Regions from separate parts of the Glutamicibacter sp. AOP5-A2-18 genome, predicted to be linked through region 2. Evidence: riboswitches for the same ligand, from Rfam matches in the RefSeq annotation. Region 2 holds a riboswitch; each other region holds the start of a gene.
What was found. A riboswitch is a leader RNA that binds a small molecule or an ion and turns the genes downstream of it on or off. The one in region 2 is predicted to bind S-adenosylmethionine.

Region 1: linked by a shared signal. The riboswitch ahead of ACT3RW_RS03390 (O-acetylhomoserine aminocarboxypropyltransferase/cysteine synthase family protein) and the one ahead of ACT3RW_RS01385 (ABC transporter ATP-binding protein) in region 2 are both predicted to bind S-adenosylmethionine.
Region 3: linked by a shared signal. The riboswitch ahead of ACT3RW_RS15410 (hypothetical protein) and the one ahead of ACT3RW_RS01385 (ABC transporter ATP-binding protein) in region 2 are both predicted to bind S-adenosylmethionine.
Region 4: linked by a shared signal. The riboswitch ahead of ACT3RW_RS16995 (flavin reductase family protein) and the one ahead of ACT3RW_RS01385 (ABC transporter ATP-binding protein) in region 2 are both predicted to bind S-adenosylmethionine.

The regions. Positions count from the first base shown of each region.
Region 1 is NZ_JBQSVW010000001.1:702,415-709,584, reverse strand. Features, by position in the region: gene ACT3RW_RS03400 (HNH endonuclease signature motif containing protein) at 1-1,264, opposite strand, end outside; gene ACT3RW_RS03395 (cystathionine gamma-synthase) at 1,326-2,564, opposite strand; gene ACT3RW_RS03390 (O-acetylhomoserine aminocarboxypropyltransferase/cysteine synthase family protein) at 2,564-3,865, opposite strand; SAM riboswitch class I at 3,975-4,065, opposite strand; gene ACT3RW_RS03385 (LysR family transcriptional regulator) at 4,290-5,231, opposite strand; gene ACT3RW_RS03380 (putative oxygenase MesX) at 5,353-6,345, shown strand; gene ACT3RW_RS03375 (methionine synthase) at 6,363-7,170, shown strand, end outside.
Region 2 is NZ_JBQSVW010000001.1:284,497-291,666, reverse strand. Features, by position in the region: gene ACT3RW_RS01395 (LLM class flavin-dependent oxidoreductase) at 1-223, opposite strand, end outside; gene ACT3RW_RS01390 (acyl-CoA dehydrogenase family protein) at 275-1,615, opposite strand; SAM riboswitch class I at 1,631-1,722, opposite strand; SAM riboswitch class I at 1,990-2,092, shown strand; gene ACT3RW_RS01385 (ABC transporter ATP-binding protein) at 2,098-2,907, shown strand; gene ACT3RW_RS01380 (aliphatic sulfonate ABC transporter substrate-binding protein) at 2,989-4,011, shown strand; gene ACT3RW_RS01375 (ABC transporter permease) at 4,018-4,830, shown strand; gene acs (acetate--CoA ligase) at 4,893-6,854, shown strand; gene ACT3RW_RS01365 (BCCT family transporter) at 6,961-7,170, opposite strand, start outside.
Region 3 is NZ_JBQSVW010000001.1:3,207,112-3,214,281, reverse strand. Features, by position in the region: gene ACT3RW_RS15420 (ABC transporter substrate-binding protein) at 1-1,299, opposite strand, end outside; gene ACT3RW_RS15415 (MFS transporter) at 1,516-2,799, opposite strand; SAM riboswitch class IV at 2,903-3,019, shown strand; gene ACT3RW_RS15410 (hypothetical protein) at 3,077-3,661, shown strand; gene ACT3RW_RS15405 (APC family permease) at 3,742-5,079, opposite strand; gene ACT3RW_RS15400 (carbon-nitrogen hydrolase family protein) at 5,098-5,772, opposite strand; gene ACT3RW_RS15395 (hypothetical protein) at 5,705-5,983, opposite strand; gene ACT3RW_RS15390 (FadR/GntR family transcriptional regulator) at 6,068-6,850, shown strand; gene ACT3RW_RS15385 (MFS transporter) at 7,141-7,170, opposite strand, start outside.
Region 4 is NZ_JBQSVW010000001.1:3,551,302-3,558,471, forward strand. Features, by position in the region: gene dnaB (replicative DNA helicase) at 1-747, opposite strand, end outside; gene ACT3RW_RS16995 (flavin reductase family protein) at 1,398-1,898, opposite strand; SAM riboswitch class IV at 1,995-2,112, opposite strand; gene ACT3RW_RS17000 (AMP-binding protein) at 2,455-4,062, shown strand; gene ACT3RW_RS17005 (PaaI family thioesterase) at 4,080-4,496, shown strand; gene ACT3RW_RS17010 (dihydrofolate reductase family protein) at 4,542-5,126, shown strand; gene ACT3RW_RS17015 (hypothetical protein) at 5,205-5,369, opposite strand; gene ACT3RW_RS17020 (hypothetical protein) at 5,413-6,174, shown strand; gene ACT3RW_RS17025 (acetyl-CoA hydrolase/transferase family protein) at 6,178-7,170, opposite strand, start outside.

The DNA of each region.
Region 1 (7,170 bases), 420 kb from region 2:
CGGGCGATAACGGGATTCCGCTGGAGGTGACGGCGAAATCTTGTGCTTGGCGTTGCATCTTTTCCCAGTTCATCACGATGCTCACCTGCGCTGAGCCGAATCCCGGTTCAGGCTGCGAATCAGTTGTCCGGTTAGTCATGAGTAAGGCCATCAGGCCGATCAACCGTCGTCGTTCGGGCTTCATCTCTTCCCACGGAGCTGCGGGTTCCGGAGTTTGTGAGTCGCTCGAATCGGCCGGTGCGTCGTCGGGATCCTCGCTGTCAGGATCGTCGTCCGGATCGTCGCTGCCCGGATCTTCGTCCGGATCGTCGGCGGCGGGTGAGTCGTCCGGATCCTCGTCGTCCGGGCCGGAGCGGTTTCCACCCTTGGCCCAGTCGGGCATTGATTCTTCATCGTCCCAGTCGCTGCCCGGCTCGCCGGTGAAATGAGCCTCGGCGTCCTTTAGACGCTCGCGGTTGCCGGCCACGGTGGCAGGGTTATCCACCTTGGCAAAAAATGCCTCAATGAACGCGGCGTGCGAGGGCAAAACTCGCAACACATATTCCACGAGTCCCTGGCGCGTGCCCCGCTTGAAGATGCCGATGCATTCAAGCAGGGCTTTAAGTGGGCGCTTGCCGGATTTCACTTCGGCGACAAGGTCATTGATGTGTTTGCGGGCTGACTTGGGTTCGGCGTTGAGGAAAGCAACGGATTTGGCTTGGAGCTGGCGCAGTTTGTCCCGGCCGGCTTTGCCCGCGCCCAGATCTTTGCGGGCCGAATGCAGTTTGCTTGCCGTTGCGGCAACGAGCCGCGGGTCCACGGTAGGGTCGGTGAACGTGGCGGCGAGTTCCGGCAGCCACGGATCGAGCTGTTGGCCAGCCTCATCAATCCGGCCAATGAGGCAGTCGGCTTGGACCAACCGGTCCCCCGCGGTACTGCGCGGAATGTCCAACCAGTCATGCATCAACCCGCGGGCACTTTTGAAGTGAGTGCGCCCGGCGATGGTGTGGCCATGGGTGGCTTCGATCTGTTCCAGCGTGGGGTTGATGCCGGAGTCGGTGATGGCTTGAAAGGAGGCTTGATCAAGTTTGTGCGCGCCGGTGCGACGAAGCGCGTGGGCGGCGTGAAGCTGTGTGCGCGATTGCTGCTGGCCGAGGTGCTCGGTCAAGAGTGCAAAATAGGCCGCGTGGCCGGCGGTCAGATCTGTCTGGGACAACACAGCAGTAGCGCTGGCGGTCAGTTGGGCCGCCGTGGCCAGATCTTTGAGTGCTTGTGCTGTGTCCATGGAAACGAGTTTGCCCCGCAGTGACTGATCTGCGGGGCAAGCTCGAACGGGCTGTGGATATTTACGCGGTAGCGAAGGCGGATGCGCTCTGCCGGGTCCCTTGGGTTACGGGCTTGGCCGCGGATCGCGAGGCGTTCGACGCTGCGCGGGCGGCAATCAGTCCACGTTCCAGATCGGCGATCAGATCTTCGACCTCTTCGATGCCCACCGAGAGACGGACTAGGTTGTCCGGGATCTCCAGTTCGGTGCCAATCAGCGATGCGTGAGTCATTTCGCGCGGATAACAGACCAGCGATTCCACCCCGCCTAAGGAGACCGAGAGCTGGAAGTACTCCATGGATTCAGCGAAGGCGCGGGCGCCGGCTTCATCGGTGAGCTGCAGCGAAACAATGCCGCCAAAACCGCGCTGCTGGCGCTTGGCCAGTTCGTGCCCGGGGTGGGTTTCCAGACCCGGGTAGTACACGCGGGTCACTTCTGGCTGCGCGTCAAGCCAGCGGGCCAGCTTATCGGCGGTGGAACAGTGACGTTCCATGCGCAGGCCCAGGGTTTTCAGTCCGCGGGCGGCCAGGTAGGAATCCTGCGGTCCGGCCACCGCACCGCCGGCAAACTGCTGGTAGCCGACCGCTTCGGCCAGGGACTGGCCGCGGAAGAGGTGATCGGCCACAATTACCGCACCACCGAGCACGTCGGAGTGCCCGCCGATGTACTTGGTGGTGGAGTGAACTACCGCGTGCGCGCCGAAGTCCAGCGGGCGCTGTAGATAAGGGGTAGCGAAGGTGTTATCAACCACCAGCAGGGCACCAATTTCCTTGGCCAGCTGGGCCCAGCCGGCTAGATCGGCGATGCCAAGCAGTGGGTTGGACGGGGTTTCCACCCAGAGCAGGGCGGTATTGGGTTGCAGTGCAGCTCGCACCGAATCCAAGTTGGTGATGTCTACCGCCGAGGAGGTGATGCCCCATTTGCTGTGCAATTTGGAGATCAACCGGTTGGTGCCGCCGTAACCGTCGGCGCCCAGAACGATGTGATCGCCCGGTTCCAGCACGGCACGCAGCAGCGCATCTTCGGCGGCGATACCTGAGGCGAAGGCAAAACCGGCCGCGCCGTTTTCTAGGATGGTGAGCTGGTCTTGGAAACCATCTCGAGTGGGGTTGGAGCCGCGGGAGTATTCGTGCCCGGATCGCAGTACGTTAATACCGTCCTGGATGAAGGTGCTGGTCTGGTAGATCGGCGGAACAACGGCGCCGGTGTGTGGGTCTTTTTCCTGGCCTGCGTGTACGGCCTGAGTGTTGAAGCCAGTCATCATGCTCCTTGAGTTTGTGGGGCCAGGGCCCGGTTTAGTGCATTATCAAGCGCGCGGTTCAGGTCTGCGAGCAGATCCACAGGATCTTCAAGCCCGACCGAAAGGCGCAGGGTGGAGGCGTTCAGGCCAGCGTCGGCCAACTGATCGGCCGAGAGCCGGCAATGGGTCATGGTGGCCGGGTGCAAAATCATCGTGCGGGTGTCCCCCACGTTCGCGGCCAAACTGATCAGTTCTAGCCCATCAATCACCGGGGAAACTAGCGACGGGTGTGCCAACTCGATGGCCAGCACGCAGCCGGTGCCCTTGGGGGTGAGCTGTTGGGCCACGGTGTGGCTCGGGTGGCTGGATTGTGAGGGGTGATGGATGGCCGCGATGCCCGGGTGGCCGGAGAGCTCTTGGATCAGGGTGCTCACGCTGCGCTGTACATGCGCTGCACGCACCGGCAAAGTTTCGATGCCGGCCAAAATGCCTTGGGCGCTGGCCGGAGCTAATGCCGGACCTAGATCGTGCAGGAACTTGGAACGCACCAGCATCGCATAGGCAGCAGAGTCGTGGCGTTCGAGCAAGGAAGTATTGTTCAACCGCACGCGTGGGGCGGCAATCTGTGGCCAACGCAGCGGATCGGAGAAGTCGAACTTTCCCGAATCCACCACCACGCCGCCAAGTACCGAGCCATGGCCGGCCAGACCCTTGGTGGCCGAGTGGACCACAATATCCGCGCCAAAATCTAGCGGGCGGAAGTTCAACGGGGTGGCCAGGGTGTTATCCACGACCACCGGGATGTTGTGCTCGTGGGCGATCGCCGAAATAGCGGGAAGATCGGCCACCGTGCACAGCGGGTTGGACACGGACTCTAGGAAAAACGCGCGGGTCTCATCCTCGATGGCCCCGGCCCAGGCTGCCGGATCGGCTTGGTCAACAAAGCTGACGCGGATGCCAAAGTCGGCGAAGGAGTCGGTCAGTAGGTCCACCGTGCCGCCGTATAGCGAGGAAGACGCCACAATGTGCTTAGGTCCCTGGGTCAGCGCCAACAGGGACAGTGAAACAGCTGCCTGTCCCGAGGCGGTGGCCACCGCCTGAGCTCCACCTTCCAGCGCGGCTACACGCTGTTCGAGGATCGAAACGGTGGGGTTACCGGTGCGTGAGTACGTGAACCCGGACTGGCGCATAGCGAACTTTTCGATCGCTTCAGCATGGGATTCAAATTGGTACGCTGCGGAGTTATGTAGTGGTGGCAGCATCGGGCGGAAATCTCCGCTTGGTCGATACCCTGCGTGGACCGCGTCGGTTCCTTGGCTCATAGCTCCTTCTCGTTTCCTAGCGAGGGAGTGCACCGAAAGATGTAACCCGTACCAAAGCCCGAACACTGACTTGGTACGAGGCACAGTGCGCTTAAAAGCGTTCGGAACTGCTCCATCGTCCCTGGCATTAGCACCTTTCGGTTTCCCGATGGTTGCTGCGACGTCTTCGAGCCAGATCTCTTAGTCGCTCTTGATGGTTTGTTGTTCTTCCATGGTTCGATATCTGCCCCGGGCGGCGCAAGCGGCATTGGGCTCACGGCTTCATACAAGGTCGCCACGCTTCATATGTCGCCAAGTTGTCATGATGACACGGGGTTTACGACCTGTTTATGACGCGCCACTTTGAGCATAATCCGTGGAATCTAGCAGTTTTGCCCTGCTAGTGTGACGACTCGAAGGCTAGAGATGACACACTGTTACGGTTTTAGCCCAGCACCTCAACGTCAAAGCTGGCGACCACCGCACGCACTTCTTCCAAATAACGCTGCGCTTGATCGGTGAGCGGGATCCCGGCGTGGTCGATCCAACCGATCTCGATTCGCTCGTCGATGGACAGCGGGATGGCAACGATGGAGGGATCAAGCTCGTCGCTGATGATGCCGGTGGAGATGGTGTACCCGCCCAAGCCGATCATGAGGTTAAAGATCGTGGCGCGGTCCGAGACTTGAATTTCGCGTTGGCTTGAACGGGTGGAGAGCACCTCTTCGGAAAAGTAGAAGGAGTTGTTTGCACCCTGGTCGAAGGTAAGCCGCGGCAGGTCCTCGAGGTCTTCAAGCGTCACCTGTGCACGCGAGGCCAGCGGGTTGCTGCGCGAGATAAAAATGTGCGGATCGGCCAAGAACAGCGGATGGAAGACAAGCCTGGATTCGCGCAGCAGCTTGTCGATCACTTTCCGGTTGAAGTCGTTGCGGTACAAGATCCCAATGTCGCTACGTAGAGTGCGTACGTCCTCAATGATTTCCTCGGTGCGGGTCTCACGGAGCGAAAATTGGTACTCCTCTGCGCCGCTGGCCTGAACCATGCGCACAAAGGCATCAACCGAAAATGAGTAGTGCTGGGTGGAGACGCCCAGCAGTCGCCTTGCGGAAGGACGGCCGAGGTAGCGATGCTCCAGCAGCTCCACCTGCTCCAGGACCTGTCGGGCATAGCCGAGGAATTCCGCGCCTTCGGCGGTGAGCGTCACGCCCCTCGCGGATCGCATCAGCAAGGTGCGCCCCACTCGTGATTCGAGCTCTTTCATGGCCGCGGACATGCTGGGCTGCGCGACGTAAATTAGGTCGGCGGCACCGGAGATGGAGCCCTCGGTAGCGACCGCGGTGAAGTAGCGAAGCTGTTGCAATGTTAAACCGCTTGTTCCTTGAACCATAGATTGAGTCTATATGAATCCATAGTTATATCGAGTTACCTGATATCAATGAAGACCCTGCATGATGGACGCATCGACTTACTTTCGGCCTGCCCAGGCCCTCATCACAAGATTGGCCGCCATGGCAGACGAGTTCACTTTCAGCATTAGCACCACCAAATTCGACGAGAATTACACTCCCTGTGCCACCTCACGAGTGACCACAAACTTCGCAAATCTGGCCCGTGGTGAGAATCGCCAACAGAACCTGCGCAACGCCCTGACGATGATCAACCGTCGCTTCAATTCGCTGGCTCACTGGGACAATCCTGCCGGCGATCGTTATGAGCTCGAACTGGAAATCATCTCGGCCAACGTGCATTTTGCCGCCGAGAATGAAGAGCAGGATTTTCCGCTTCTTGAAGTTCTAGACACCATCGTTGTCGACCGCCTCACCGGTACCCGTAGCCATGGCATGGTGGGCAATAATTTCTCTTCTTACGTCCGCGATTATGACTTCAGTGTGGTGCTTCCGGCGGCCAGCAACGGCTCGGGTGCTCCTAAGTTACCTGAAGATTTCGGCGACCTTCACGGCCAGCTCTTCCAGCATTTCTTGGATTCGGAAGCCTACCAGCAGCGTTTTAACCAGTTGCCAGTGGTCGCCATCAGCGTCTCCACTTCCAAAACCTACTACCGCACCGGCAATAGTCACCCGGTCCTTGGCTTGGAATACCAGCAGGACGAGAACTCCCTGACCGATACCTACTTCGGCAAAATGGGTTTGCAGGTGCGCTACTTCATGCCTGCAGGTTCCGTAGCTCCACTGGCTTTCTACTTCCGTGGCGATCTACTCAATGACTACACCAACCTGCAGTTGATCAGTCTGATTAGCACCATGGAGACCTTTCAGAAGATCTACCGCCCCGAGATTTACAACGCCAATTGTGCTGCCCCGTCGGTCTACCGTCCAAGCCTGAGCGCTCAGGACTTCGCTCCGACTCGGATCGACTACGACCGCGAAGAACGCACCCGACTCGGAGCTAGCCAGGGTAAGTACACGCAGGAGCACTTCATCATCCCTAATCAAGAATTGCTCAACCAATTTTCCGCCACCTGCCCAACTCCTGTCGCCTGAGAATCGAAAGATAAACGATGACTTCAAAGCTAATTCCAACCTCAATCGTCGGCAGCCTCCCCAAGCCTTCATGGCTGGCCCAACCTGAGACCCTGTGGTCCGATTGGAAGCTCCAAGGTTCCGAGCTGAGCGAAGGAAAGCAAGATGCCATGCGCGCTGCCGTACTGGAGCAGACTCAGCGTGGCATCGACATCATTAGCGATGGCGAACAGACCCGTCAGCACTTCGTCACAACCTTCATTGAGCACCTGAGCGGTGTTGACTTTGAAAAGCGTGAGACCGTGCGCATCCGCAACCGCTACGACGCAAGCGTGCCCACTGTTGTTGGTGCAGTAGAGCGAAAAAAGCCAGTATTTGTTGACGATGCAAAGTTCCTGCGTTCATACACTGACAAGCAGATTAAGTGGACGTTGCCTGGCCCAATGACCATGGTGGACACCTTGTATGACGCTCACTACCAGAGCCGCGAAAAATTGGCCTGGGAGTTCGCTACCATCCTGAATCAGGAAGCCAAGGAACTCGAAGCCGCTGGAGTGGATGTCATCCAATTCGACGAGCCAGCGTTCAACGTCTTTTTTGACGAAGTTGCTGACTGGGGCATTGCAGCGCTGGAGCGCGCATGCGAAGGGTTAAAAGCTGAAACCGTCGCTCACATCTGTTTCGGTTACGGCATCAAGGCCAATAATGATTGGAAGGCCACCCTCGGCGCTCAGTGGCGCCACTACGAGAAGTCCTTCCCACTACTGCAGGCCTCAACCATCAACACCGTATCTTTGGAATCGCACCACTCCAACGTGCCGATTGAAGTCGTTGAGATGGTCCGCG
Region 2 (7,170 bases):
GGGATTCGTTGGTGCCGTTAAAGACATCGTAGGTACCTAGTACGTCGGCAATAAACAGGCCGTCGAACTTACCCTTTTCTAGCACCTTCGCTAGGTGGGTCCAGTAGCCGATGGTGTTGTACGTTGAGGCTTTGTCATCTGGGTGACGCCACAGACCTGGCGACTGGTGCACCACGCAGTTCATGTCGAATGCGTTGAAGAGAATTTCGCGCTTCGTGCTCATAGGTGTTCTCCTTGCCGTGAATCTGTATTGGTGAAATTAGAAATTAGGCGCTTAGGCGCCGTAGTTTTGGTGGTTGCTGTCTTCGCCGGTGACCAAGAGACGTTGAGGCTGAACCGCATTGATTTCGTAGTCCCCCACGATGCGCGCCTTGTACATGGCCGGGTTGTGGGTGGCGATGGTTCGTGCGTTACGCCAGTGCCGATCTAGGTTGCACACAATGCTGGTTGATGAGGCCCCTAAACCGTCAAAGAGTTTGCTGGTTGCTCCGAGCACCAACGGTTGCACGATGGTCTGGGCGCGGTTAGCCGATAGTTCACAGACCGCGTAGCGTTCCTCGTCGTTCAGTCCTGGGTCTACCAGTGCTGCTTCAACTTCTAGTACTGCGCCAATCACTACCGAGTCGACGGCGAAGGACTCTGCTGAGACTTCGCCGACCAGCTGAAGTACCTGTGGTTCGCGGTAGGCAGGAACGCCTGTGCCGGTGGTGAAGATACGGGTACGGTTCTGGACCGACTGGCGCAGATCGTTCAGCGCGGCGCGGGCAATACCTGCTTGCACTGCGGTGAGGACCAGCTGGTAGATCGCAGCTTCGGAGTCGTTAGTTGCCTGTGGGATAAAACAGTCCACGGGCACCTGATGGAACTCGGTGGTGCCGGTACCGGTCAGCCCCTGACCAAACCCATCCCAATCGTCAAGGATTTTTACGCCACTGCGTTGGGTGGAAACGACGGCAATCTGCCGGCCAGCCTTTTCTGGATGGGCCACTGCCACTGCGGTCCAGTCGGCAAAGATGGTGCCGGTGCAGTAGTACTTTTCACCGTCAACTAGCCAGCGGCCATCAGACTCGGTGACCTTGGTGTTCAGCGTACCTAGTGCGTTGCCGCCACGTTCGGTGTACGCATTGCCGACAATCTGACCGGCAGCAATACGGGTAACCCACTTGTTGCGCAGCTCTTGATCTTCAAGAATCAGAATGCTCTCCACAAAGGCGATGTGTGCTCGCCAGAGCTGGCCAACATGGGAATCAGCCTCGGAAAGTTCAATCAGCAGGCGGAACACGTCAACCAGACGTGCGCCGTAGCCGCCCTCAGAAACTGGAATGCGCAGCGCACCAAAGCGGTCGCGGTTCAGCAGGCCTACCTGTTCAAAAGGTAGCACGCGGTTGCGATCGCGGTCCCGTGCGGTCGACGCGATCTGAGCGAATACCGGACGGAAAATTTCAGCCAAACGGTCATACTGTTCGTCCGCGCCCGGACCGGGAGTGACTTTGAGTAGTTGCCGCGTAGACAGTTGCTCTTCGAAGTCATCTAGTCCCATGGCGCTAGCCTGCGAAGGATCGCTGAGCTGGTTGAAGTCCAAACCGGAAGTGTTCGGCGACTCGCCAAATGACATTGAAGTCCTCAATTCTTTCCATCGGTCCTGGCGGTAGCACCGTCCCGCGATTCGGGTGGTTGCTGCGGCGTCGTCGAGCCAGATCTCTCAGCCGCTCTGGATGGGTTGTCATTCATTTGTAGCCGTAACAAAGCAATCATTCCAAGCCACGAAGTCACATTTCATTGTTCAGACCAGGTGGCTTGACAGTTGCGTTGCACAGTCAATGACGCGTCATATCGAAGATGACTTGCCAAGAATCCCCAACTATCGATTAAACAGCCTTCTAATGAAATAAATAACGAAATAACCCGCGCATGTGACGTAGTTATCGAAGATTTTTCATGTTACGCAAGATTTGCTTTCAAATCGTTCGAAAGCCTGTAATGGACACGTAACCATCCCGAGCGGCCGAGAGATCTGGCTCAGTGACGCCGCAGCAACCACCTATGGATGACACACTCCATAGGCCGGTGCTACCGCCAGGACCGATGGAGATGATCATGGCTCTTAGCCTTGCACTGCCTCAAGCGCACACCTCGACCGCTTTAGACGTGGAATTCAGCAATGTTTCGCGCACCTTCACCACCAAAAGTGAAAGCCGCGCGGTCCTCAGCGATATCAACTTGCAGATCCCCGCGGGCCAAGTTGTTGCGATCCTTGGAGCTAGCGGCTGCGGCAAGTCCACACTGCTTCGCGCGGTCTCCGGGTTGGACCAACCATCCACCGGATCCATCCGTACCGGAAAACGCAACGTAGATGGCATCAACGAACTATGTGCGGTCGCATTTCAGGAACCACGACTACTACCGTGGCGATCGGTCCGAGAAAATATCGCTTTGGGCCTCGCGCCAGGTACCAGCAAGGCCGACGGTGCTGAACTGATTGATGAATTAATCGAGCTGACCGGGCTCAGCCACGCGACAGATCTTCGCCCGCGCGAAATTTCAGGTGGTATGGCTCAGCGCGTCTCGCTGGCTCGTGCCTTGGCACGGCGCCCTGGAGTGCTGCTACTTGATGAACCCTTCGGCGCACTGGACGCTTTGACGCGGCTGAAAATGCAAGATCTATTGCTCTCCATCCATGCTTCCTTCCCCACCACAATTCTTATGGTCACCCACGACGTGGACGAGGCGTTGACCTTGGCTGACCGAGTCATCGTCCTGGGACGTGAGGGTCAAGATACCGCGGCCACCGTCATTAAAGAACTCTCAATGAGCGCTTCTCATCCTCGCAAACACAACGAAGATCAGTTCATCGCTCACCGCGCAGGATTGCTTCGACTTCTTGGTGTGGACCCGACTAACCATTGACGTTTAACACCGATTCCCCCTGATCTACTCCATCAGCGACATAGCTGTCGCTTACCCGCACGCACAATTTAGAGGATTATTATGCTTTCGCACCGCTTCACTCGACGTACCGCACTTGCCACCGCAGCACTGTTGATCGGGGCTACTGCCCTGACCGGTTGCGCCGGAGAAAACGCTACGGCCTCAGGATCAGATAAGACCCTGTCCATTGACTTCGCCACCTACAACCCGCTGAGCCTGGTCATCAAAGAAAAAGGTTGGCTCGACGACGCCGCTAAGGATCAAGGCGTCAAGGTGGAATGGGTTCAGTCCGCTGGCTCTAACAAGGCCAATGAAGCATTACGTGCTGACGCAGTGAATGTTGGCTCCACCGCAGGATCCGCCGCTTTGTTAGCCCGGTCCAACGGTTCACCGATCAAGACTATCGACCTGTATTCGCAGCCAGAATGGGCCGCTCTGGTGGTTGCTAAGGACTCCAAGATCAAATCGGTGAAAGACCTCAAGGGCAAAACTGTGGCCGCCACTAAAGGCACCGATCCTTACTTCTTCCTGCTTCAAGCACTAGAGCAGGCAGGTCTGAGCGAAAAGGACATCACCGTACAGAATCTGCAACACGCGGACGGTCGTACCGCGTTGGTCAACGGTTCGGTTGACGCTTGGAGCGGACTAGATCCCATCATGGCCGCAGCCGAACAAGACGGTGCGAAGCTGCTGTATCGCAACCTAGATTTCAACACCTACGGTGCACTTAATGCTCGCGAAGACTTCATCAAGCAGAGCCCCGAACTAGCCCAGCTGGTCGTTGACTCCTACGAGAAAGCACGCGAATGGTCGGGCAAGCATCCAGAAGAGACCGCCAAGATCTTGGCTGATGTTGCCGGTCTAGATCCTAAGGTTGCCGCCACTGTCATCGAAGAACGTTCCAACTTGGACGTATCGGCCGTTCCCGGAACCGAGTACACCAAAGTCTTGAAGACTATCGCGCCCACCTTGGTCGCCAGCGGCGATGTCTCCAAGCAGGAATCCGTAGACGAGGCCCTAGCAACTTTGGTTGATGACCAATTTGCTACCAAAGCTGACCCAACCAAAATTTCCGGAGAGTAGTCAGCAATGAGCACCACCGTCTCCACGAGAAATCCGAAGAAGGCTAAATCCGGAGTCTCTGCCACCATCTTGCGCGCTCCACACTGGTTGTTATCCCTGATCTTGCCGGTTATTGTTCTGGTGATCTGGCAGGTCGTGACGTCCACTGGAATCGTCGCTCCTTGGACTTTGCCCACCCCCACTTCTGTAGTCACTGCAGCAGTTGAGCTATTGCGTGACGGAGATCTTGGCAAACACATTGGCATTTCCACGCAACGTGTATTGCTTGGATTCTTCTTTGGTTCCTTGCTCGGTCTACTGCTTGGCGCACTGGTCGGCCTGTCCAAATTGGCTGATGCTCTGTTGCGTTTGAGCATTAGTGCGTTGCGTGCGGTGCCATCCTTAGCATGGGTCCCGCTGCTGGTGCTGTGGATGAAAATGGGTGAAGACTCCAAAGTCACCCTAGTGATCATTGGTGCATTCTTCCCCGTCTTCACCACCGTGGCCTTGGCTCTTCGTCATGTGGATGCCCAGCTGGTAGAAGCCGCCCGATCTTTCGGGCTGAACGGAATCAAGTTGCTGCGTACGGTGCAGCTTCCTGCGGTGGTGCCTTCGATTTTCTCCGGGCTGCGCCTAGCCCTAGCGCAGTCTTGGCTCTTCCTTGTTGCCGCTGAATTACTCGGCGCTTCGATGGGTCTGGGCTTCCTGCTGACTGATTCGCAGAACAACGGCCGACTGGACCGACTGATCATGACCATCATCTTGTTGGCCATCTTCGGAAAAATTACCGACGCCCTGCTCTCGATAGCAGAACGCTGGGCCATTAAACGTTGGACCTAAGAGTTCCCGCTGTCCCAATTCAACTTCGCCAACCAAAAAACACATCAAGGAAATTTTCTGTCATGACCATCGAATCGGCATCCACCTCAACGCTGGCCTCAGAGGAAGCACGCCAAGCATTCTGGGACGAAGCGGCAAACCTCCTCGATTGGGATACCAACTGGCACACCACTAGCCAAATCGTCCCAGCCGACGCAGCTGCCAAGCGTGGTCCAGAAATCTCGTGGTACTTAGGTGGCCAACTCAACGCTGCGGTCAACTGCGCTGACCGCCACGTCGCTGCTGGCCGCGGAGACAAAGTCGCGCTGTACTTTGAAGGCGAACCCGGTGACCGACAGACCGTCACCTACAAAAACCTGCAAGAGCGCATCAGCCAAGCAGCCAATGCTTTGGAAGCTCTGGGTGTAGTCAAGGGCGACCGTGTCGTTATCTACCTGCCGGTGTTGATTGAAACTATCGTCATCACCCTGGCCTGCGCGCGCATCGGAGCCATTCATTCATTGGTCTTCGGTGGCTTCTCGGCCGAAGCGCTGAAGTTCCGAGTAGAAGACACCAAGGCCAAAGTACTGGTCACCACCGATGGCCAGTACCGACGTGGCACCACAGTTGCGGTTAAGGCCAATGCCGATCAGGCGGTCTCCGGTGAGAACAATATCGAGAAGGTCTTGGTCATTCGCCGCACCGGCGATGAGATCCCTTGGACCGAAGGCCGTGACGTGTGGTGGCACGAGGCCGTAGAGACCCAGTCCACCGAACATCAGGCACAGTTCTTTGATTCAGAAACGCCGCTGTTCATCATGTACACCTCCGGCACCACTGGCCAACCCAAGGGTTTGGTTCATACCACCGGCGGTTACCTGACCCAGGCAACCGCGAGCTACAACTTGCTCTTCGCCAACCCTGATGCGTCCCAGCGAGACAACGACGTGCACTGGTGCACTGCTGACTTGGCGTGGGTTACCGCGCACACCTACGAGATCTACGGTCCGCTGTCTAACGGCGTCACCCAGGTGATCTACGAGGGTGTGCCCAATGCGCCGCACCCGGGACGACACTTTGAAGTGATTGAACGCTACAAGGTCACCAGTTACTACACCGCACCAACCTTGGTTCGCTCGCTGATGGGTTGGTTCCCAGAAGGTATTCCAGCCAAATACGATCTGTCCACCATCAACATTGGCGGCACCGTGGGCGAGGCTGTTAACCCCGAAGCGTGGAAGTGGTTCCGCGAACAGCTCGGCCGCGACACCACTGCGGGTCTGCCCATGGTTGATACCTGGTGGCAGTCCGAATCCGGAGCTACCATCCTCTCCCCGTTGCCCACCGATGACTACTTCAAGCCAGGGTGCGCCGCTCGCGCCCTGCCCGGAGTCAGCGTAGATATCGTGGATGCTCAGGGGAACAGCGTTGAGCCGAATACCCAAGGCAATATTGTCATCACCCAAACCGGCCCATCAATGGCACGTACGGTCTGGGGCGACCCGGAACGTTATTACACCAGCTATTGGGAGCAGTACGTTCAGCAAGGATGGTTCTTGGCTGGGGACGGTGCTCGCTTTGATGACGATGGAGATATTTTCATTCTTGGCCGCACTGATGACGTGATCAACATTTCTGGTCACCGACTATCCACCATTGAAATTGAATCAGCGTTGGTTACCAACCCAGGCGTGGTGGAAGCTGGCGTTTGCCCGACCCCGGATGCAAAGACCGGTCATGCCGCTACCGCTTTTGTGGTGCCACTGGATAAGTCCCTGATTGCAGAACACCCTGATGAGCAGCTCGCTGCCCGACAGGCAGAATTTATTAGTCAGCTGCGCTCCACGGTAACCACGCAAATTGGGCCGATTGCTAAGCCACGCGATGTGGTGCTGGTTCCAGACGTTCCCAAGACTCGTTCTGGAAAAATCATGCGCCGCTTGCTCACCCAGCTCTTTGAAGGCACCGCTTTGGGTGATACCACCAGCCTGCAAAATGAACCGTGCATCCCTGAAATCAATGCGATCTGCCGGGCACGCAACTAGTTTGGCAGGTAGTCCTGCTTCAGAACACAAAGTGCGTTAACGTAAACAAGCCTCGTCTGGCAATTGCCAGACGAGGCTTGTTTACTGTTTAGCTACGAGCTTCTAGCTACGAGTCCTTGGACTGATCCAATGGTTTCTCATCAGCTTCAGTAACAAATACCTGTGTTGCTTCCCCGGTTGATTCACCAGGCTGTTGTGCCGGCTGAACGATAGGAATTTCGGTGGTCATCAAGCTGAACTGGCTACCTTCATGCCGGTCCACGCCCTGGGTCACCGATTGCTCCAGCACGGTACGTGCCACCTTGCCGCGCAAGAT
Region 3 (7,170 bases), 2.9 Mb from region 2:
GTATCCACCCTCGCAGGTGTAGTCGGCCTGCAGGAAGCCGATGGGGTCAGCGATATCGATCATCCGGTTGCGCTGGCTGAGGATCATGTCGTACTTGCCGGCCAGCACATCTGGCTCCACTGCGCCGTAGGACTTGGTGACGACATTGGCCTTCAAGCCGATCTGCTTGAACTGCTCCTGGATGATGGCGCCCACGCCAGCGAATTCGGCACGCTCGGTGATCGCAATGATGTCCAGCGGCTTGTCTTGCTTGTAGCCCGAGGCTTCCACCAGCTTTTTGGCTTCCTCGAGATTCACCTGGGGTACGGTCAGATCCGGGTTGGCCCAAGGCTCGCTTGGTGCAAAGGGACCGGTGGCAGGTTGGGCGGCGCCTTCATAGATGCTGGCGGCTATGGCTGGCAGATCCAAGGCCATGGTGGCGGCCCTGCGCAGGTCCACGTTGTCGAAAGGGGCACGCGAGTTGTTCAGGTACAGGGTCGAGGTGCGAGGAGAGTCGGCCTTGAGCACGCTGATCTTCTCGTCTGCTTCCAAGGTAGCCAAGCTGGTGGCCGGGATGGACATGGAGATGTCCGCTTCACCGGTCTGTACCTGGGTGGAGCGGGTGGCGCCGTCGGTGATGTAGCGGATTTCGCCGCCGGCCAGTTTCACCTCACCATCCCAGTAATTCTTGTTGCGGTCCAAGGTCAAGGACTGTCCGGCCTTCTCTGAAACCGGAGCGAAAGGCCCGGTGCAGTGATTCATCGGATCAATGCCCTTGTCGGTGTACGCAGCACCCGAGAGCACGCCGGCATTCACGCTGGCAATGCGATACGGCAAGAGCGGATCAGCTGCCGGGGTGGTGACGCGTACGGTATCAGCGTCGAGGGCTTCTACCTTCTTGATGGTCTTAGGGTTCACTGCACGTGCTGGTGCGGTGGCATCAAGAACATGGTTCAGTGAATTAGCAACAGCCTTGGCGTTGAAGTCGGTGCCGTCCTGGAACTTTACGTTCTTGCGCAGGTCGAATTCCCATGCGGTATCCGAGGTCTGCTTCCAAGAAGTGGCGAGCATTGGCTCTACCTTCTTCTCGGTCTGGTCATACTTGGTCAGGGTTTCCAAGCAACCGGCGATTGAGAGCACATAAGCGTCATCGCTTTCCAAAGCCCAGTTGGAAATTGGGGCACGGAAGTTCGCTACAACTACGCGGGCTTCGGCATCCGCTGCTGCATCCGGAGCGGGGGTGGCGGTGGAACTGCAGGCAGTTAGTGCGAGGGCTACCGCTGCAAAACTTGCAGCTACGCTCAATCGTCCAAGGTTCATGGAAATCCTTCGGCAATACGTGATGAATTGGCATCCAATGTCTTAGAGCCTTGGTAAGCGTACCCTAATTCCTTGATTTCTCATGAAGCAATAAAAGGCCATGAAGACCCCTTTAGAACTTCGGGATTCTGGACTGCGATAGAACGCTAGCTGAGTAGTAGAAAGTTGGTGTCAACCGTGGAAGTTCTGAGGACATTTTGCGTTATGTGTCGCAGTTCACGCACTGCGTGTGCGTAGCATGCGGTCACGAACCAACCGAGAACCAAGCCACGAAGCCAGCAACAGCGGAATGATCATGACTAGCCAAGGGATAAAGGACAACTCGGCTGCGCCTGCGGTGTGTGAGAGTAACCAGCCAAAGAGCATGTTGCCTAGAAGTACTGCTAGGCCGCCGCAGGTGGAGAGTAATCCGAAGTAGGAGCCGGTAGCGTTGAGCCCGGCAAATTTTGGAACAAGACTGAGCGCGGTGGGATGAACACTCATATGACCCAGGGTCATCAGGGTGACTGCGCAAAGAATTCGCACCAAGCTGGTTTCCTCACCAAAGGCTGATGAAGGGATGAAGGCCAAAACACTAAACCCCAAGGCGCTGAGAATATAGCCCATGCGCAACGTTGCAGCTGGGCCGATTCTTGCAGCAAGCCACGATAAGGGAATCTGCAGGCTCAGGGTCAAAATGGAGATCCACGCAAAGATCAGCCCCAACCACTGGGTAGGCATGTCTTGGCGTTCAAGTTCCAAAGGAATAGCTAGATACAGCTGGTTGTAGGCCAATAGGTCCGCGGCATGCAGCGAACAGAAGGCCAAGAACTGGCGGTCGCGCAGACATTCTCGGAAGCTACTGTGAGGCTTCGATGCTTTAGTTCCTGCACCGGTAGCAGCCGACAGTGCGCTCGCCGTGTCAGTCTTGCCAAGAGTGAGCGCCAAGAAGATTCCGATGGCCACAAAGAATACTGCGCCAAAACCTGCCACGGTGGAAAATCCCCAGCCCCACAGGGCCGAACCCACCAAAGGTCCGGTGACGGCGCCAATTTCACCCGTGATGCTCAGCCACGCAAAGAGCGTAGCCCGCCGAACGTGCTGGACTTGTCCTTGATCCCGCGCGCTTTGGGCAGCCGCCACCAAGATGTTTAGTCCCGGGGAGAATAGTGCCCCACCAAATCCGGTGAGCAGTGCGCCAAAAATGAACATTCCCAAGTGTGGAGTACTAGACCATAGGGATGCGGCCAAAGTGAGGAAACCTGCGGCACGTACCGCGCAGCCGATCAGAATCATGGTGCGGGCGCCGAAGCGATCCGCCAGAGTGCCACCAGCTAAGAACAGTCCTTGCTGGGCAAAAGTTCTGATTCCTAAGATCAGACCCACCGCGGTAGATGCCAACAGGAAATCATTGCTGAGGACTACCGCAAGGAAGGGGACTACAGCGTAGAAGCCGATATTAAACAGCGTCTGGGTTCCCAGGAGCGCGGTAATTTCTAAGCGTTGCGAGCGAGTTTTCATGGGCCTCTGGGACGCGGTGATGATGACCAGTCTGATCTTAGCTAAAGGATGGTCAATCACTTGTGTTCAAACTGTCGGTGCATTGTCCTATGGTTGAAAACAGGTTCAAGAGTTACGACGTAAAGTACCTGGCTAGTCGTACGGCAACCCCTCTCCGGCTCACGGGGTGCCCCAGGGGAAGAACCGTTCCGAGGCAAATGTCATCGGTTCAGTTAGCGGTTTGCCCCGTCCAGTATTCGGTACGGGGCGGCACCGCTCTCACGCTAGGAGAATTTCCATGGCTAATCAGCCAATTGATGACAAGCATGAATTCGACTTCCGTGAATGGACGAAGGAGATATTTGGCGAGGAAACCAGCAACAGCAGGGTTGATCAATATGGATTGCCGTTTCTGTCCGACGAAGCAGACTTGAGTGAAGAAAGGCAACGCAAGCTCCGCTGGTATTCGGCGCTGTTGGAAGCTCCTTACGTTGCCCGGGTGCAGACGAGAACGCGCAATTCTTGGAGCGATTTTATGAGTAACAATTCCCGGCACCGGCGCTTGACCAATGGCCAGTGCTACAAAGCTGAGGGCTATGACGAATATATTCAGCGTTGGGAATCGGTCGGCATCGGTTCGGACTTGTACCTTTTGATCCACGCGTCCTTGAAGCGGGCAGTTGAGATAAGTCGCAGCCGGCATACTTCGGATCTGGCGAAGCTGAATCTGGAAGTCCGATTGGATGAGCTGCACCTGTGCCGTGACGACGGCGGGATGTATGGTCGAAGCTTGGTTCCCGAGCACTGGAAAGATTTCCCAAACCTGCGGACCCGTTTGAGTCCAGTGACCGCTATCCGGCGAATCATTGACGCCGGGTTCTAGAATCCAATCCAGTTGATGGAGTTCAAGGGACAGGCCGCCAGCGGTCTGTCCCTTGAACTGGCTATCGAATCTTCTATTTTTTAGCTTGCGCCTTCCAAGGCCATCTGCGATGGCTGATTCTTGAAGCCCTTGGTGGTGGTTGCCAAAATAATGGTTCCGATGGCCAGCCAGATGCTGCCGATAATTACGGCATGAATATCAAGCTGCGTGAGTAGGAACGCGATGACTAGAACACCAATAGCTGGGCACAGCACGTAGAGCATTGCATTAAGCTTGTTGCCTGCGCGACGTTGGCGATCCCAATAAACAATGACCGACACGTTGACCATGATGAACGAGATGAAAGCACCGAAGTTAATGAATGAGGTTGAGGTGGCCACATCCATGAACATGGCGATCAAGCCCACAACTGCGATGGCCAAGATAGAGAAGACCGGGGTGCTCCAACGCTGGTTCAGCTTCCCAAAGAAGCTGCGTGGCAGTACTCCGTCTCGACCCATGGCGTAGAGCAGTCGACTGCCAGCAGCCTGAGCGGCGATACCTGAGGTGAACTGGGCGATAACTAGTGCGGCCAAGAAAATAGCACCAAATAAATTGCCACCAATGTGCTGTGCTATTTCGAAACCCGCAGCATTAGAATTCTCAAAGACACCGCCTGGATGCACCAGCTGTACTGTGTAGGCCACGATGACAAAAATGCCTCCACCTATGAGGGCAACGAGCATGATGGCCTTGGGGACGGTGCGCCGGGGTTCCACGGTCTCTTCGGTCAGAGTGGTCACCGCATCAAATCCAAGGAACGAGTATGCGGCGATGGCTGCACCAGCGGCGATACCTGTTGTGCTCGCGCCGATCCCGGTAAACGGAGAAGAGCTCACTAGAGCGCCTGCGCCGTGCTCGCTGGAGACACTGGCCACGGAGAGAACTACGAAGAAAACGATGACCAAGATCTGGAAGGACATGAGTACCAGATTCACCCGGTCTGCCACCTTGATGCCGATGATATTCAAAATGGTTGTCAGCACAATGAAGCCAAGGATCCACACCGGCATCGGCGCGGCAGGGAATTGGGCTTGCAAGTACGAGCCACCGATCAGCCAAATCACCATGGGAAGGAAGAGGTAGTCAAGCATAGTGGCCCAACCGACGAGGAAACCGATCCGTCCGTCGATGGTCTTGCGTACGTAAGTGTAGGCAGAACCGGCCACCGGGTACGCTGCAGCCATCCGGCCGTAGCTATTTGCGGTAAAGAGCATTGCCAGTAGAGCAATCAGGTAGGCGCTGGCGCTGGCGCCACCGGTTTCAGACGCAATGACACCAAAGATGCCTAAGACAATCAGGGGTGTCAGGTAGGCCAACCCAAAGATCACCAAGGAAGACAATTTCAGGGTGCGAGTAAGTGTGGGGGTCGAAGACATGGAAAACTCCGTCGTTTTCTAAGAGCGGGATTGGGGTTGTTGTGGCGCCCAGCGAGATGGTTCCAATGCGCCGTCATAGAGCGGAAGACTAATCGGTGCATCGTCCGGACCGAATTGAGACCACACGCGGTTAGTCCCTGCGGTTCCGTGATCACGCACTCGCTGTACGGTGTCCGGGTCAACCCGGACCACGAGGGTATCTTCGCCAAGGCCAGCTTCACCCAGGACCATGCCTTCGGGATCTACCGCGATGCTTCGGCCGCGTCCTACAGGGTGGGCGCAGTTCACGCTGAGCATGTACACCTGGTTCACGATGGCGTTGGCTCGTGCCAGGATCAGTTCCTGTTCACGGTCGTCACTAGTGGTTTTCACAACGTTCATGATGGTGTTGGCACCCATCCAGGCAAGATGGCGTGAGTGTTCTGGGAACCAAGAGTCGTAGCAAATAGACAGTCCGAAAGCGCCGACTTCTGGCACGTTTGCGACCACAAATTCGGTTCCTGGCCGGTGCGGCTCAAACGGCCGCCAAGGGAACATTTTGCGATACCTGGCAACCAATGCGCCGTCCGGGGAGAAGAGTAGCTGGGTGTTGCGGAAACCACCGTCTGTATCGCGCTCGCCGATGCTACCTGGGCACAGCCAGATTTGGTGTTTGGCGGCAATGGCACCGAGCGCTGACACAAAAGGGATCATCCAAGGAGACTGCTGCGTCCTCCAATGCGGTGCTTCGCTCTTGTTCAGGTAGATGCTCGGTACCGTGCAGATGCATCTCAGGGTAGATCAGCATCTGAAGATCGTCATGCTTCTGTAAAGTCTTGGCAACATCATCAGCAAAAGGCTGAAGCGAATTCTCAACTGGCAGCGGGACGCGCTGCGCCAATCCTGCGGTGATTATCTGGGACATGTGGGTCTACCTTCATACAAACTTATAAATGATCAATATGATCAGATATACAAATGTATGTGACGTAGTCGATAGACTCAATACATGACGGCGAAAAATATTTCGAGACTGACCCACGTCGAAGAGCGCGAAATTGACCGCCTGTTTCATGCAGTGCCGGGGGCCGCAGCAGTAACGCGTTTGTCAGCCGTGGAAACAGTACGGGCACGGATCTTGCTGTCAGTGGAGCATGGGTTGCTCATTCCGGGTGGAAAACTTCCGAGCACTGATTTGATTGCGGCAGGTCTTGAAGTCAGTGACATCACTGCGCGGCGTGGTTTGGAGAGCCTAGTCGAAGACGGCGTGCTGGAGCGACGCAGGGGCAGAGCCGGAGGAACCTTTGTTGCCCAGAAGCCACCGAAGATTAATGACGTAGCGGTCCAGGCTTATCTTGAAGACGTGCCGGCGGTGCGGATACTCATTGATCAGCGAAGCCTGATGGAAAGCGCCATCGCCGCGCAAGCTGCGCAGAATGCTACAGAAGCTCAGTGCCAAGAACTCGAAGCTCTGATTAGGCAATCGGCCAATGCCGCGAACTGGCATGAGCATCACATCCCGGATACCAAGTTTCACCGACTGGTAGCCGAGATCAGTGGCCTTGCTGAAGTACCCGCTTACCTCTCTAACTATGAGTCCCTACTCAAGTACTTTGTCCCCTATCCGCAAGAGAAACTTGTAGAAGGGCGAGGGCACCACCAGCAGCTCGTTGAGGCTTTTCGCAACAGGGATTCGTTGGCCGCGATGTCGGTGACTCGAGAACATGTTGACGCCCTTCGGAGGGAAATGTTCTTCGGTCTGCACGTTGCGAACCCTTCGCTATCCGAGTAGAAAACCCAGCAATTAGCGGCTGACGGAACTGATTTTCATCAGTGGTCTTTGGCATCACCGAATCTTCGGATTGTAGTTCCGGTGACATGCTGATCTTGGCGCTTTTTGTTATCAATGAGCACCGGCATGGTGTGGATGATTCACGCTGATGTAGCGAATTGCCTGCTAATGCACAGCTGATCAACTCTGTCTCATGTCGAGCTGCAAGGCGACGAACCGTAGGTTGTATCTGTCGTCGAAAATAATCGTTATTGCGCCACTGGATCAGACCGACACAAGTGCTCGGTGATTTAGTGCTGCGTTGCAACTCTTGGCTTTTG
Region 4 (7,170 bases), 3.3 Mb from region 2:
TTCCAAGGAGAAGAAGACGGTAGCCATATTGTTCTTGATGGCTGCAGAGCGTGCGAAGTCCAGTGCGAAGGTCGACTTACCGACGGCGGGACGGGCCGCGATGATGATCATCTGACCACCCTTGAGGCCCTGGGTCAGCTCATCAAATTCGTAGAAACCGGTAGGTACGCCGGTGATGCCGTCGCCTGCGTTGGCTGCGTTTTCGATTTCGTCAACGGTGCCTTCGATAATGTCCGAAAGGCGTACGTAGTCTTCACTGCTGCGGTTTTCGGCAACCTTGTAGACCTCAGCCTGAGCTTCGTTGACGATGGCATCAACTTCACCGTCTGGCGAGTAACCCATCTGAACAATGCGGGTACCGGCGTCCACCAAACGACGAAGTACTGCGCGTTCTCGTACGATTTCTGCGTAGTATCCAGCGTTCGCAGCGGTTGGGACTTGCTGGATGAGGTTGTGCAGATATGCGGCTCCACCAATACGTGAGATCTCTCCACGTTTGGTCAGTAAGTCAGCAACGGTCACCGCATCGGCTGGTTCTCCTCGACCATAAAGATCGATGATTGCTTCGTAAATGGATTCGTGAGCGGGACGATAGAAATCGGTGCCACGCAGTGCTTCAACTACGTCTGCAATGGCGTCCTTGGAGAGCATCATGCCACCGAGCACGGACATTTCCGCCTCGATGTCCTGTGGCGGCTTGCGCCCCGCGTCGGATTCCCGTGCCTCGTAAACCGGCTCAGCACTCATTACAGCCACTTCCATCCCTATTGAACCGCTGGGAAAAACTTCCTTGCCAGATGGCAACGCTCCATCATGTCAGTCGATACCGACAACTGAAAAAGCGTCTGTGGATATTTCTGTCCCAAAGTCAACACTAAGACCGTTATTTGCTCACGTAAACCTCGTTATCCACAGCGCCTGTGCATAACATGGCCTGACTTGTGGACTGCCCTGTTCACTAACTGGGGAGAACCCTGTGGATTAATAACTATTACCATTCGGTAATATGTTTTGACTTGGGTGTTTGTGTTTACACAGCTGTGGACAGAAAAATATTTTGTTGAAGCTTGCGGCACCCTTCGCAGAGTTATCAACAGCCAAAAACACCCGGAATTCGGGGTTATTAGCGATATGCACAGAGTTCTACACACATCACCCACAAGCGTGTGGATAACCCTGTGGATAGTGAGATTCTCCTAAAACCCTTAGTCACCGTAGGTTAAGCGGTTCACTTGACCCTCAAAAACGACGTCGTCCACATTTCTTTGCCCCAAGGCATCTTTTGTCCCCGTGGATAACTCACCACATCATCAAAATGCTGCCGTCACGCAAAAACGCTCCGGGTGGAACACCGTGTGTTCCGTCCGGAGCGTTTGAGCAACTAGCTAGCTGAAGTTTTAGACGAGTTCAGGAACTGGGATTGAATGAAATCGTGAATCATGGAAGATCTGTGGCGAATGTTCGGAGGCGTGGTGCCCGTGCACTTCCAAGAAGACGACCCAGTGATCTCCAGCTTCAACTTCGTTGTAGATGGAAGTCTCCAGCCACAATGTGGATTCCTCGATAAACAGCGCGCCACGATCAGTGACGGCAGTGTCTACACCACGGAAGCGGTCACCGGTCTTTGAGGCGAGCTGCGCGCACACTCCCCCATTGCGGTCGCTGAGCACTGAGACGCCAATGTGGCCAGCTTCGCGTAATTTGGGCCAGGTGTTAGAAGTTTTCTGTACTGCAAACATCACCAGCGCAGGTTCCAACGAAACACCAACGGTGAACGACGAAGCGATAATTCCGGTTTTTACACCGTCAATCTCGGCGCAAAGAGCTGCGATGCCTGAGGGGTGCTGAGCGAAAACCTTGCGGAGCGTCAGCGGGTCAAGTTCACGATTCAATGACATGGCTCGATTCCTTCTGGTCTTGCCCACGGCGCTGAAGAGACCCGAGCAAACGGTTCGGCGTCCCCGAATCCACTTCTCACTGATCATTCACGCAGTGCGCGGTACTTGTTTCAACACCATTTAGCGCGAAACCGAATCCTCACCTGGAGCACCCCACTACCGTAGAGAGGGTTGCCGATCAGCAAGCCAGGGCTTATAGCTGATGCTCTTGATTCTGTTTAAAACGATATGGGTCATGACGAAGTATCGTCAAACAAATCACTTCGTAAATCGCAATATTCAATGATTCATTCGACGCATAGGCCTACATCGAGGTGTCTGGCAGTCAATTATTCAGAAGATGTGTGATCCATAACGCAATCCGCTTATCGGTGACATCCTGCCCAGCTCGGTCACCAAGGCCACTTCAACGCTTTTCTGGGGCCGCCCACCGTAATGAAACCGGGTTCCTTTCTCTGGCGTTCAGGTTCATGCCACGATAAAAGATGCAGTGTTATGCGTCACACCATTCATTGCCTGCCGCCGTTGCCAGAGATGATGAGTGAAGGATGCCTCCATGGTAGAAATTCAGGCCAACCATTCAGAACTAACCCCGTTGCGTTTCCTTGAACGCTCGGCCGAGGCCTACCCCAGCAAGACCGCCATCATTCATGGGACTCGTAGTTATACCTACAAAGAATTCGAAACTCGGGTGCACCGTTTTGCTCAAGTACTAGCCGAGCGCATCGAACCCGGTGACCGAGTAGCGGTCTTGGCACCAAATACTCCTGAGATGTTGATGGCTCACTACGCCGTGCCGCTAGCTGGGGGTGTGCTCATCGCTCTGAACACGCGACTCTCCGCCCACGAGCTGCAGTACATCATCGACCATTCGGGAGCGAAGCTCCTCCTGGCCGATACCGAATTATTGGAGAACACCAAAACCCTGCGAGGCGAAAACCCCGGCCTGCAGGCACTGATTGAGATCACCGACGACCAGTTCACCTCCCCACGCCCGAACGTGGAAGTTGATGGAACCTTGGAGCAATTGCTGTCTACCACCAGCGACGAGAAACTGCCCTATGCGATCGCGGACGAGTGCTCTGCCATCGCCTTGAACTACACCTCGGGGACCACGGGAAAGCCCAAGGGTGTGCTCTACTCGCACCGCGGCAGCTACCTAAACTCTCTGGGTGAAGCGCACCATCAGGGCCTTAGCTCAGCGACCCGATACCTCTGGACGCTACCGATGTTTCACTGTAACGGCTGGTGTACACCTTGGGCAGTGACCGCAGTTGGTGGCACCCATCTATGCCTGCGTGGAGTGCGTGAAGATGCAGTGTGGGATGCCATCGAGAACCTCGGAACTACTCACCTGTGCGGTGCCCCGACTGTTTGCTCGATCATCGCCGACTCGACTCGGGCGCACCAACTTCAGGCTCCGCTGCGCATCACCACCGCTGGAGCTCCACCGTCCCCGGCCATCATTTCCAAGTTGCAGAAACTGGGCATCGAAGTCGTTCACGTCTATGGGCTGACCGAAGTGTATGGCCCCTACACAGTCTGCGAATACCAAGAAGAATGGGATCAGCTAGAGCCGGCCGAACGCGTGGCCAAGCTAGCCCGCCAAGGCGTCGGAATGATCACCGCGGAGTCGGCACGCATTGTTGATGAGAACATGTTCGACGTTCCTGCCGATGCCCAGACTATGGGCGAAATCGTCTTGCGCGGTAACAATGTCATGATCGGCTATTACCGAGACGAAGAAGCAACCGCACAGGCCTTTGCCGGCGGATGGTTCCACACCGGCGACTTAGGCGTCATGCATCCCGACGGCTACATTCAGGTGCGCGACAGGGCCAAAGACATCATCATTTCCGGTGGCGAAAACATCTCAACCATCGAAGTGGAACAAGCTTTGGCTTCCCACCCCGAGGTACTGGATCTGGCCGTTGTTGGCATCGCCGATGAGAAGTGGGGCGAACGTCCCGTGGCCTACGTGATCCGAGCCAGCGACTCCACCTTGAGCGCGCAAGATCTGATCGATTTCGCCAAGCAGAAACTTGCTGGCTACAAAGTTCCGCGCACCATCGTTTTCCCGCAGGATTTGCCGCGTACTTCAACGGGTAAAGTGCAAAAGAACGTACTACGAGCCCAAGCGCTTGAACAGCTTAATAAGAACTAAATGTTTTGGAGTCAGCTATGAGTTCCACCAACCAACCAATCCCCGATAAGACCAGCCGGTTCACCGATAGTGTCGGTCTTATCTTTGATGAAGTCTCAGCCACACTTGTCCGTGGGCACGCGGAGCTGAACGAAGACCACCACACACCTTGGGGAGTGGTCCACGGAGGCATTTACGCCACCATGGTTGAAAGCGCTGGCAGTGTGGGAGCCAGTTACGCGGTGGCCGAGCGCCAGCAGTTTGCCGTTGGTGTTCATAACGCCACCGACTTCCTCCGCCCCTCCACCGGAGCACATGTGCAGGTCGAGGCCAAGGCCCTTTTCCAAAGCAAAACTCAGCAGCTCTGGGACGTTGTTATTACCGATACGGCTACGGGCAAAGTACTTTCGCGCGGACAATTGCGCACCCAGAACGTAGATTTGCCCAAATCTTGAGCGTAATCTGATGGCATCTAGCGGATCAGCCTCGGGAGGCTCATTATGAGTGCCACCTATACCTTTGATGTGTTCAGTAGTCTTGATGGTTTCGGCAGTGCCGGTGGCGACTGGGGAGGATACTGGGGCAAACAAGGACCGGAGCTACTTGCTCGACGCCTTGAGCTCTACGGCCAGGAGTGCCACATGGTTTTTGGGGCGAATACTTTTCGTTTGTTCTCCCAGTTTTGGCAGGAGATTGAACAGAATCCTGAAGTTGAAGATCCTTGGGGCGTTGCCATGCATGAGCAACCCGCCACGGTCATCTCCACAACGCTTAGCGACCCACTGAAGTGGCCACAGGCCACCTTGGAGCGGGCCGATGCCGTGGAGGTGGTCAGGCAATTAAAGGCCACCTCAGCGTTGCCCCTGCGATCTCACGGTAGCTTGGCGATGAACCGCTCCCTGCTCGCCGCCGGTCTGGTGGACTTTATTCAAATAACCATTTTCCCGGTACTCACCGGAGCTCACGGAGACTCCCCTGTGCTGGATGTCGGCGAAGACTACGATCTAGAACTCATTGATTCGCGACTTTTAGATGGCAGTATCCAAGAATTGACCTATCGGCCAACTCAACACGTAACTCTCTGAGCTTTTCAGAGCTCTAGGTAATAACCATTCATTCTGCATGTTTGAATATTTGAAGGTGAGACTGACATTGAGAGTGCATCAAAGATTCCCAACAGTTATCGCGGTCATTGCAGCCTTGTCGCTGACGGGCTGCTCGGCTTCTGAATCAACGGCCCAGAGTTCCACATCATCCCTGACGACTTCTTCGTCCGCCTCAGCCTCTGCCTCTTCACCCCGTTCATCCCCGTCTCCCACAGCGCTCAAGGACCTCACACCAAATATGGTTCTGGGCGCCAGCATCCCGTCAATGTGCGAGTTTCCGGCCGGGAAATTGGTCGGCGGTGTCCTGAAGGAAGAGCACTCCGAATATCCCAACGCCACCCCACCATCGCTCGTTTCTGAAAAGTTAGTGGTGGCAGGTGACCTGACCGGTGATGGGGTTAAAGAACTGGCGGCGACCTTTTACTGCGACAAGGGTGGTGTTGCTTGGCCTACCCATATCCAGCTGTTCCAAAACACGGCCAAGGGCATCGCCCCGCTGGGCCAGCCCTTCCAAATGGGTGACGTTAATGGTGGCGCTCGCACCCTACCGAGCTCACTAAAATACGCCAACGGTCAGCTGGTGGTGATCGATCAAGCTCTGCTACCGATGGAAGCCGCGGCGGCTGCCTCAGGAAAAAACAAAGCAACACTGAAATGGAACGGTAAGAAGTTAGCGGCCAGTTCAATTCAGGATCTGGCAGTCCCACAAAATGGCACGTTGAAGACTGCAACGGTCAACGGGACTTGGTGTCTGCTGGACGGCAAGGGGAAGTCCACAACAAAAGACTGTCTGACTATCGACTATCCAAATGTCACCAGAAAAGGCGAAGACGCGCAGACCCTATCCTTCTCAACAAATAATGGCTTCACGGTGCTGAGCTACTTTGATGCGCCGCTAGGCATGATCTATTCATCAGGAGTCAAGATCCAGGATCCGGCCAATCCTTCGGTAACTACGTCGCAGCTACAGAAGGATCGGCTGTACAACAATCAAACCCATGAGGTCTTTGTCCGTCAGGGAAAGTAAGACCTAGCTGGCCGGGCGCATGTCACTGGTTTCTTGGAACCGTTGGTGCCAGCTCAAGGCCTCACCCAACAGGTGCGGGGTGTGCTTGCCGTAGCTGTACTTGCGGGCACGATCGAAGTAGTCCTGCAGCATTGGGCGGTAGTCCGGGTGGGCGCAGTTATCGATGACTACCTGAGCGCGCTGTTTCGGAGACAGCCCACGAAGGTCAGCCAAGCCTTGTTCGGTTATCAGGATCATGGTGTCGTGCTCTGTGTGGTCTACGTGCGAGGCAAAAGGAACGATGCCCGAGATCTTGCCACCCTTGGTGGTAGATGGGGACATGAACACCGACAGGTAACCGTTGCGGGCAAAGTCGCCCGAGCCGCCGATACCGTTCATCACGTGCGAACCGAGCACGTTGGTGGAGTTCACGTTGCCGTAAATATCGGCTTCGATCATGCCATTCAGCGCAATGCAGCCCAGTCGGCGGATGATTTCCGGGTGGTTTGAAATCTCCTGAGCGCGCAGCAAGATGCGTTCGCGGTAGTGCTCAACATTCTTGTTGAACTCCTCGATGCCGTCGGCCGAGAGCGAGAAGCTGGTAGCGGAGGCGAACTCGATGGTGCCATCCTTAATCAGCTGGAGCATGCCGTCTTGGATCACCTCGGTGTAGGCGGTCAGGCCCTTGTAGCCGCCGCGGGCCAGGCCAGCGAGCACGGCATTGGCGATGTTGCCGACGCCCGACTGCAGCGGCAGCAGCTTCTCGGACAGGCGGCCGGCGCGGATCTCGGAGTCCAGGAAGCCCAGCAGGTGATCGGCGATCTTCTCGCTGGTCTCGTCTACTGGTGCGAAGGGGCTCAACCGGTCCGGTGCGTCGGTTTCCACGACCGCGACGATCTTGTTCACGTCGACGTCCAGGTACTTCTGGCCGATGTGGTCGCGCACCGTGGTCAGGTCGATTGGCTTGCGGTGCGGCGGCAGGGCGGTGCCGTAGTAGATATCGTGCATGCCGTCCAT